DNA from 2 places in the Virgibacillus tibetensis genome. Region 2 is predicted to be linked to the other one. Evidence: riboswitches for the same ligand, from Rfam matches in the RefSeq annotation. Region 2 holds a riboswitch; the other holds the start of a gene.
What was found. A riboswitch is a leader RNA that binds a small molecule or an ion and turns the genes downstream of it on or off. The one in region 2 is predicted to bind cyclic di-GMP.
Positions count from the first base shown of each region.

Region 1: another riboswitch for cyclic di-GMP. It lies ahead of QGM71_RS07755 (GGDEF domain-containing protein); the one in region 2 lies ahead of QGM71_RS05090 (anti-repressor SinI family protein).

Region 1 is NZ_JARZFX010000002.1:632,461-637,917, reverse strand. It holds gene QGM71_RS07770 (lipopolysaccharide biosynthesis protein) at 1-205, shown strand, start outside; gene QGM71_RS07765 (O-antigen polymerase) at 526-1,908, shown strand; gene QGM71_RS07760 (hypothetical protein) at 1,889-2,122, opposite strand; cyclic di-GMP riboswitch class I at 2,343-2,430, shown strand; gene QGM71_RS07755 (GGDEF domain-containing protein) at 2,513-3,493, shown strand; gene QGM71_RS07750 (LacI family DNA-binding transcriptional regulator) at 4,192-5,229, shown strand; gene QGM71_RS07745 (acyclic terpene utilization AtuA family protein) at 5,245-5,457, shown strand, end outside.
Region 2 is NZ_JARZFX010000002.1:28,887-34,343, forward strand. It holds gene nagE (N-acetylglucosamine-specific PTS transporter subunit IIBC) at 1-1,903, opposite strand, end outside; gene QGM71_RS05075 (hypothetical protein) at 2,010-2,168, opposite strand; gene QGM71_RS05080 (VanZ family protein) at 2,317-2,826, opposite strand; gene QGM71_RS05085 (helix-turn-helix domain-containing protein) at 3,007-3,336, opposite strand; gene QGM71_RS05090 (anti-repressor SinI family protein) at 3,415-3,543, opposite strand; cyclic di-GMP riboswitch class I at 3,565-3,648, opposite strand; gene QGM71_RS05095 (class D sortase) at 4,127-4,720, shown strand; gene QGM71_RS05100 (LCP family glycopolymer transferase) at 4,846-5,457, shown strand, end outside.

The DNA.
Region 1 (5,457 bases), 600 kb from region 2:
TCAACCGTTTGTTCTAAGGTTTAATAATATAAATTGGCAATTATTAATTAGTGGAAGCAATGTAGTTGTATATCTTATAAGTGTTTTTACACTCTTTAATCTTTATGGATTAATAGGTTTTTGCGTAGGTATTCTAATTGTAAACCTTTTAAAATTTATTATAATGATTTCAATTTTTATTTTTAATTTTAGAAATACAAATTAAAATTTATTAGCTAATTTAGGCTAGGATAACCGTCAAGATTGAAGAACTCCGTATTGGTTATCGGCTACTGCTCATAAGTTTGTAAGGAAACCAATATCTTATATAAGGGGAACTAACATCTGGATGCAGACCTATGTAAGTCGATGTAAAGTCCTAACTTCCAGTTGGGTTTCATCAACTAGTGAAGACCGTCCATATAAGCGATATTGAAAATGATAGTTTAACTCAGAATGAGGTAGTGGTAACGAAGAGAGAGGAATAATGTAAGTATTTCTATTTAAATACATTATAAAATACCTCATTTAAAAGGATGTGGCTCCATGACAAGAAAGAAAATTTATATGCTTATTTTTTTAGTGATATACACATCGATAATTTCCTTGTATATATTAAACAGTCATGACGAAAAGACCTTGCTTTTTACATTTTTATTAGCATTGTTTCCAGTTATTATGTATATGGTTGCATATATAAAACTATTTTCAGCAACGTTTTTCTTTATACTATTTTATTTAATGTTGTTTTTTGTGCAGCCCATATACAACCTTTTGATAGAGTATCACTATTATCAATACAGTTTTGAATCATTGAAAACTTTAACATTAATGTCAGTATTAGGGATTTTACTTTTTTGCATAGGTAATTGTGTCTTAGTCGGAAAGGAAATCAAACTAAAAAAAATATACTTAGAAAAAGTAGCAGTTCGAAAAGTTATTATTTTAATAGGGGTTGTTACATTTGTAAGTGTTATTTTTTGTTTTATAGATGCTGGAACACTAAATATAATGAATTTAAGTCGTTTAGAACTTAAAAACCCCAGCATTTTTCGGCTACTGGCTACTTATGGTTTTTATATGACATCAATTTTGTTTTTCTTAGTATTCTTTACTGTAAAAGCAAGGCAACATTCTAACGTTCTAAAGTGGATATTAATTTTCATTTTGTTGGAAACCCTAATATTTATGCTCTTTAGAACGAGGTCATTGCTAGTTGTTCATTCAGCTTCGGTTTTAGTTGGATATTACTATAGTGGATTATATGGATACAATAAATATAAAAATTACTTGTCACCTAAAATCATTACTTTATTTTTAGGTGTCTTAGTTTTCCTTCTTGCGATAACTTCAAGGTTTTTTCGAGGTTTTTTACAACCTGGCCAAAACATTGAAAGTTTCGACTTTGATTTAAAGTTATTTTTAGAATCATCTATAATGTCTGGAGATATAGGTTATTCGACAAGAGTTTTGGATGTAATTAATTACGTTCCTTTATATAACGACTTTTTAAATGGTCAATCTTACTATAGGTTATTATTTTCTGTTATCCCAAGATCAATATGGAGGGATAAACCTGAAAACACACAACAAATTGTGGCTAGTTGGTTAGAACCTGATATAGAAGGGATGTCCGTACCTCCAGGTATAATAGGAGATGCTTATATTAACTTTGGTTTAGTTGGCTTAGTAATCCTGATTTTGTTTGGATTTTTCTTCGCTATCTTGGACAAAAAACTATCAATTAAGCATTTTATGTTGTGGGCAGTAAGTGCAACTTGGATATTCCATCTTGTAAGAGGTGGTTTCACAAACCCATTAATAATATTTGCTATGTTGTTTATTGTAATAAACTTTATAAACTATAAATTCTTCAATAATAGTACAGTTCGAAACAAAAAGAATTTATTCAAAAAGAAGTTTGTTTAATATTAAACTGCGAGGAAATGGGGAACTTCTCCGTATAGTAATCTACCTTTTTCGGACCAACATAATGGCGTACTAACTCCTCATCGGACAGTTGTTCGTTTGGAGAAAAGGCCTGGAAAGTAGATTCCAGCTGAACAACATCCTGCGCTTTTTTATGTACTACTTGCTGTTGCGTATTACTTTCCTTTGCTACGTTAGATTCTAGTTTCCGCATAAATGACAGAATCTAGCCCCTTCACCTTGTTTTGTTCCACAGTTTGTACAATACAAAAGATCACCCCCATGTTTTGTGTTTGTTGGTACTATTTTACTATCGCATGATTTTTGGAGGGTGGGCCATGGTACAGGCATCGCAGTCCACAATGCTTTCAGACTCACACCATATGCAATCTCGAAATTTTTAAAAATTAGTAATAAATGATATAATAGACCTACCGAATTAAGGGCAAACCAGTACGAAAGTCTGGGACGCAAAACCATAGGCCTAACGTTCATTTGAACTAAGGTAGCTAGGATGCCGGTTGTATAGGGACTTACTCTAGGCTTTTTCGGTTAAACAAGTCTTTTTTTGTTGTTTATACTTTTTGGGGTAGGTGGGTCTCTTATGAGTATTAATGAAAGAAATGCTATGGGGATATTTTCGGTAGTGCAAAGTATTCTTTATTTTCTTGTGGTGATTTATTTTTGGGGTAGTTCTCATGCCTGGTGGCTAACTTTTCTATTTCTTGTAATTATGATATTACCTGCTATTCTAGTAAAACTTCCTAATAATCTTCTTTTGATTTTAGTTATTAGTGTTATTCATTTAAGCGTTATCTTTCTTATCATCGCTCATTCTGGTCATACAGAAAGCCCTTTCTATCCTATGTACTATTTACCAATTATTACTACGTTCGCTACAAGTGTGAAAAGATTTAAAAAGCGTAGTATCATGTTGATATCAATATTAGCTTCTGTATTTACATTTTTGCATGTTGCATTTACAAAGGATCCAGAACTATTAGTTTGGTTGCAAGGTTGTGTTAACTCCGTTAGTTACTTTGTACTAGGGTTTGGGGTTTTATTTTATCAAATGCAACTTAGAAAAACTATCAGTGAATCAAAAACAGATTACCTAACTGGTTTGTACAATAAACAATCCGGAGAAAAACTTCTGCTAGAGGAAATAAAGAAAGCAAAGGCTATTGATTATTCAGTAACAGTTGCATTTTGTGATCTAGATAATTTTAAAAGTATAAACGATACATATGGTCACTTATTAGGTGATAGTATGTTAAAGCAAGCTGCATCTATTATAAGAGAGAGCGTACCAGGTGATGCTTCGGTTGTTCGATGGGGTGGAGAAGAATTCCTCTTAGTATTAAGAAAAGTAGAAAAGCAAGAGGGGATCAAGGTTATGGAAAGAATTCGCAAAAATATAGAATCGCATCAGTTTTCATATCATGGTAAAACGATCGCTTTAACGATAAGTGGGGGGATTGTGGAGGTGGAGGATTACGATCATAACATCCTCAATGTACTAGATGAAGCTGACAAACGTCTGTATATTGCAAAAAACACAGGGAAAAATAGAATTATATCCTAAGCTTATACTATGTACTTCGTCGAGTCCCAGTGGAGTGTCAAGTCCCCACCGCTTTAAAGCTTTATAGTGCAGACGTGAGTGAGGCGGATTTTTTTAATAGACTTATAGTAACTGTTGGATAATTTGCGTTCTATGTGAAAACCAAAGTGGTATTAGTCCCCATAATTTTACAATTTTTTCTTTGAAGGGGAATATCCATTTTACTTTGCGTTAGTAATAAATGCATCCCCATTAATTTACCCATTTAATAACTCATTTTGGTAGAAAACCTTAGGGATCACAATGAATTTAAAGTATTAGATAGGGGTAAGCTCTCACCTATGAATAATGCTAGATTTTTTGATTCTAAAAATGTATTGCGCATTCCTGTTGATGATGTTAAGTATATTAATTATGGAATATGTATGAGTTTATTAATAGAAAAAGGTTATTTATAGTTATCGGGAAATAACTATGTAAGCTATTAGAATTGTTAGTATGGTTTTAAAAGTTTTTTTATTGTAAAATATATAATTAAAATCATTATAGATAAGATGTTAAGCCATGGGAGGCACTTTAAATTATAGAAAAAAGGTAAACCACTTAAAAATCTGATTATTAAGTATTGACTATTAATAATGAATAATATAATATGTTTTACAAAAGAAAGTCCATCTAAACGATTAAATCTAAACGATTAAATCAAAGGAGAGTATGAAATGAGTTCAGTGAAGAGAAAGGGGGAACGAGTAACCCTTAAAGAAGTAGCAAAACACGCTGGTGTTTCAACGGCTACAGTTTCTTATGTTATCAATAATACACGTTATGTTAGCGATAAGTTAAAATCCTCTGTTTTAAACGCTGTAGATGAACTAGGATACAGTCCCAATAATATTGCTAGAAGTTTACGTTCTAATCAAACATATACGATTGGATTAATAGTTTCTAATGTAGAAAATCCATTCTATACAGAAATTGCAAGAGCCATTGAAGAAAAAGCATATTCAGAAGGGTATAGTGTAATTATTTGTAATAGTGAGGATGACATTTTAAAGGAAACAAATTATTTAAAATTGCTACAATCTAAACGATTAGATGGAATTATTTTAGCTCCTGCTCCAGGGGAAAATGAACATTTATATTATGTTTTACAAGAGAATTCAATGCCTATTGTATTGCTTAACAGAAAGTTAGATGTTGAGGGTATACCTATAATAAAGATTAACAATAGACATAGCGCGGAAAGATGTGTTAACCATCTTATTGAAACTCATGGATATAGAGATATTGGTGCAGTAATTGGCTCGGTTGAAACGTTATTAAGTAAGGATAGGTATGATGGTTTCGTTCATGCATTGAATAGTTTTGGACTTCCGGTTCGGAATGAATGGATCATCCACGGAAATTCATCATTTGCAGGTGGTTATAAAGCATTAAAACATTTAATGGGAAAAGATAAGAGGCCAGAGGCAATTTTTATTGGAGGTTCATTAATGTATTTGGGCGTGTTAAGTGCGTTGAAGGAGTTGCATCTTAAATGTCCAGAAGATATTGCTCTTATTGGTTTTAGTGAGATGAGATTTAGTCACTTACTTGAACCACCATTATCTACTATTCATCAACCTGCTAAAAAGTTGGCGGAACTTAGTCTTGAAGTATTACTTCAACAAATTTCAGGTATTGAGCGAAAACAAAATGCTTTTGAACTAGAGACGGAGCTTATCATTAGAAATTCATGCGGATGTAATAAAATGTAGAGGAGGTTTGATAAGATGGAAAGGGTTTCAATATACACACCAATGGGAATGTTAGGTTACGGATTTCCAGAGCGTTCATTAAAAAATGCAATAGCAAAAAAACCGAATGTAATTGCTGTTGATGCCGGTTCTACTGATCCTGGGCCATATTATTTAGGAGTAGGCAATTCGTTTACATCACGTACTATGGTTAAAAAGGACTTATCATTGATATTAATGGAAGCGATT
Region 2 (5,457 bases):
CTCCAGCATCAACATTTCCTAAGTGAGTTAATAGAAGTCTTTTATCTTCCTCTAAATTCGTAAATACAACCGGTGAAATTGCTGAAGAAGCATTTTCTTTGATATAAGCTAAGTCCACCTCTGCAATAACATCTCCTTTATTTACGGTATCTCCTTCTTTAACATGGATATCAAACCCTTGTCCATTAAGCTTTACTGTTTCCAAACCAATATGAATCAGTATTTCATGTCCAGTCAAAGAACGGATCCCTATCGCGTGTTTAGTAGGGAATACATTCAAGATCTCTCCATCTACTGGTGAAATAAATGTTCCGTTTGCAGGTTCAACTGCAAAGCCATCCCCCATCATTTTTTGTGAAAATACTTGGTCTGGTACCTCTGTAATAGACAAAAGTCTTCCTTGTACAGGCATCAGGAAATTATCAGAAGTTAAACCAGCTGCCCGCTCCTCTTGACTAGTCTCAGACGTATCCTGTACTGGTTTTTGTATATTGTTGTTATCCATACGCTTTTTTATGGCAGTAGCCAAAAATTCCACTGTCGTTCCAACAATAACCTGCAGATTCCTTTTGTTAACTTTCATTACCCCATGTGCTCCTTGACGCTTTAGAGATTTTTCATCAATTTTATCCATATCATTTATTTGCAGGCGCAAACGCGTAGCACAATAGTCAAGGGATTTAATATTCTCCGGCCCTCCAAGCGCGTTTAAATAATGATATGCTTTCCCATCATAATCTTTCGCACCTTTACCACTAGTAGGTGTACCGGTTTGATCCGTTTCCTCTACAAAATCTTCATCCTCATCTTCACGACCAGGAGTTTTCAAGTTTAGTTTTCGAATGAGAAAAGTGAAGACTACAAAATAGATTAAAGCAAACACTAATCCTTGCAGTAATAGTAATAGTGGTCGTTGAGCAATTCCATAATTAAGAAAGAAATCAATAGCACCCGCCGAAAATCCAAATCCGTGGCGTATGTCAAGCCAATATGCCGTCACCATAGATAACCCAGTCAGTAAAGCATGTACACCATACAATATAGGCGATAAGAACATGAACGAATACTCGATCGGTTCTGTAATACCTGTCAAAAATGCCGTAAATGCAATACTTGCCAAAAATCCTCCAACTGCTGCTTTACGGTGTTTCTTAGCTGTCACATACATTGCCAGACAGGCTGCCGGCAACCCAAACATCATGATAGGGAAGTAACCTGCCATGAAAAAACCTGCTGATGGATCACCTTTAAGGAATCGGTTAATTTCTCCTCTCCACGTATTACCTGCAGCATCAACAAAGGTACCGAAGTCAAACCAGATTAATGTATTTATAACGTGATGCAATCCAATTGGAATTAGAAGCCGGTTAAAGAATCCATATGCCCCCACACCAACAGCACCGCCTGTAATAAACCAATCCCCTAACGCATTAATCCCATTCTGTACAGGACCCCAGAAAAGTCCAATAATTCCAGCTGCCACTACCATTGTGACAGATGTAACAATTGGCACAAAACGTTTTCCACCAAAAAACGCTAAAAACTCAGGGAGTTGAATATCATGGAATCTGTTATATAAGTGCCCTGCGGCTAAACCAGCTATTATTCCCGCAAATACACCCATGTCCAGGTTTTCATTAATCGCTCGATAGCCACCCTCGAGCACAAGATAACCAACAGCACCAGCTAATGCTGCTGCCCCATTTCCATCTCTTGAAAACCCAATTGCAATACCAATTGCAAAAATAAGACCCAGATTATCTAAAATACCACTACCTGCTGCTGAAACAAATGGGAGATCAAAAACATCATCCGCTCCAAGACGTAAAAGTAATGCAGCCGCTGGCAGCATCGCTATTGGCAGCATTAAGGACTTTCCAAGCCGTTGTAAATAGCCTAACAAATCGTCCACTCCTTTCTTCTTTATCAAAACACTTACTTTATATTTCCCCAAAAACACAAAAAACCACACTTCTTGCTTAAGAAATGCGGTTTTCTCTTCTATTGTCTTATGATTGGGATTGTGTTGTTTTATTGACAATTACACTGCCGTGAGTTAACTCGTTGATCAACGTTTTAATTAATTCTTCGGAGGATTGAATCTTATGACTTTCTGTTTCATCAATAATTTTCTTCAGCATATACTTATATTTTTCTTGCTCACCCATCAATTCCCCGTCCTTTTAAAGTGTTATTTACAATAAGCCTATAGATAAATAGTACTATATCATATTACTTTATAAAGTGTTGTCGAAGTTTGTCGTTTTAAGAATTTTTAATAGCAAATCATCTCTTCATCTACATTATACGTAGCAACTATAAATTTCCTGTCGTTTTTAGAGCAGATTTTTTTCTGAAATATCGAATAACCAAAATAAGAATAACAGCAATCAAAGCACCAAAACTATCCAAAATCACATCTCCAGCATATGGTGTTCGATTCGGTGTGAAGCCTTGGTGAACTTCATCTAAAATAGCATATGCGACTGTTAGTAAAAAGGAAATTATAACAGCAGTTGTGACCTTAATTTCTGTTGATTTCATAAAAGCTACATAAAATAAAGATGTCAACAGGAAAAATACGGCAACATGAGCACCCTTTCGCATGAAAAATTCAATAAATCCATCAACTCCGTGTGTGTTTATACTTACAACAGAATTGTGATAAGTAAACGAAATCCAACCTAAAAAAGGTTCAAGAAAAGACAGATCAACTGTGTTCGATAATAAAGGCTTTATATCCTGATTTTCATAGGGCTGATGAGAGGAGTAGAAGATCACTCCCATCCACCCCAAAGGCAACAGCCAATATAAGTATTTACGCATGAATAAATTCCTCAACTTTCTGCGTGCCTTTCCACACATCAATTCCTTCCAATTAACCGAAGAAGAACAGTTTTGACACCTACCTATAAACGAACAGAAGTTTAATTTTGTTGCAAGTATTCTGCGGTCAAACGATAAAATAAAAAACCGCAAGCATGCTGCTCCACGGTTAGTAGAAAACTATTTGTCTTGCTTAATACGCCATTTATTAAATTCCAGGTATTCTTTAAATTGTTCCTTGGACACTCCTGAATCCATAGCTTCCTGGACAATTTTAAGCCATTCGTTATCAAGATCTTCCACTTCGTTCAATCTTTCTTCTCTTATCAGTTCATTTACAGAGACATTGAGCACTTTACTGATCTTTTCAATAAATTGGATCGATGGGTTTGTTTGGAGGTTTCGCTCGATTGAGCTTAAATACGATTTAGCTACTCCTGCTCTTTCAGCTAGTTCCGAAATAGAAATCTTTTTATCTTTACGTAATTTTTTTATTTTTTCACCGATCAAGCCCTCACCTTCTTTCAATGGAAATTATACCACAAAGTAGATAAGGAGTTCTATATATAGCACATAAATATTAAACCATTAAGCTGATTGTCCCGCTTCCAAGAGATATAACCGGATTTCTTCAACAGTTAATCCCAAATGCTTCGCTTCTTTTAGCAGGTTAATCCATTCGTAATCGAGTGCGGTTTGCTCAACTGTATTCTCCATTGTCCGTCCCCCATATTATCTCCAGACAATCCAGCCATCTTGGCATAATGCTTTAGACCTGTGATTTTGCGCCCTCATTTTTCAAAGAGTTTGCCTTTTACTGAGAAAATTTTTATTTTATAAGACTATCATACTACAAGTAAGTAGTACTTAGTGTAGATACTTTTGTCAAAATACAACTAGTTTTGTTAGTTTTATAGGCGCTTCTAATAAATTAAACGTCGATTTAAAATAGGTATTTAGAATCAAGTTATTTTAGGTGAATTACCCAGCCCCAACCACGATATTAAATAAGCCGTTTCTTTGACTATTATGGTAACTTTTTTAATTGTTCAAATTTTAAACAATTGTATTCTTCTTAGTAAAGGACAAAAAATCTACCCATCACACCAGAGAAATCAACCGTTTTATAAGCCCTGAGATAAAAACAGCTTTAACTATAATTGAAAGTTCTGTATACTTTAGTAAAAGGTACATTAGAAAACTTGGCATTCGCCAAGCCTTTGGGCGATGCCTTAGTTGCACTTATGCAGAAAGAAATATGGTTATACTTTCTTTACTGCTAAAATAAGGAGTTATTCCTATGAAAAAATTATCAGTACTATTGATAGTTGCTGGTTTTATCTTTCTCGGCTTTGGTGGCTACCAGTGGTTCAAAACGGAAAGTGCCCAAAATAAAAGTCTTGCTGAAGCACATGCGCTGTTAGATCAAGGTACTAAACATAGTGACAACGCAGGTAATGCTGCGAAACCAGAAGATTTTTCCCCTTCAACTGGTGACACAGCGGGCATTTTATTTATTCCAAAGCTTGAGGCTCAGCTTCCAATAATAGAAGGGACCCATGAAGACGAACTCGAAAAAGGAGTAGGTCATTATAAAGGAACTGCCTATCCACAGCAAAATGACCAAATCGTCTTGTCGGGACATCGGGACACCGTATTCCGGCAGATGGGTGAACTGGAAATTGGAGATATCTTAACAATTCAACTACCTTACGGGAATTTTTCCTATGAGATCGTTGCTACTGATATTGTAGACGCAGAAGATCGAACAATCATAGTACCGACCGCCCCGGATGAGGTGCTGACACTTACAACATGCTACCCCTTTTCATTTATTGGGAGCGCCCCGGATCGTTATATTATCACCGCCCTACCTGTAGACAATAATAAATAAGTACTAAACTAAAAATTTAATAGACTAAATTCCCTATGTTAGATATAATTTATGCAAGATTTGATAATTTTTTGCGAACTTCGCTATTTTGATAAAGCGGTTAGTTAGCACAGAGGAGAATATGTGTGAGTTCAAGAATAGAAAAAAGATATAATAAGAAGAGACGTAAATGGCCCTTTTGGGTCGGTGGAATACTAGTAGCATTTATTTTAATTGGCGGCGGCTTCCTTCTGTATGTGTGGGATAAAGTTGGAGATACAGTTGAGACAATGCATAATCCGTTGGCAAGAGACAATGATCCAAATCGTGAGAAAGAACTCCAATCCATTTTCAAAGATAATAATTCCGTTAATGTTCTCTTATTGGGTGTTGATGAACGTGAAGGTGACAAAGGGCGTTCGGATACAATGGTTCTTATGTCATTAAATCCCAAAACAGAATCCATGGCAATGCTCAGCATCCCAAGAGATACGTATGTAAATATTCCTGGTCGCGGAATGGATAAAATTAACCATGCCTACGCATTTGGTGATGTAGATTTGTCTGTACAAACAGTTGAAGAAGCTTTCGACCTGCCGGTTCATTATTATGCCAGCGTTAATATGGATGGCTTTAAACTTGGCATTGATGCTTTAGGCGGTGTCACGATCACGAACGATCAGAATTTCTCACAGGGGGGTACCTCTTTCACTGAAGGACAGATTACACTAAACGGAGAACAGGCATTAGATTATATT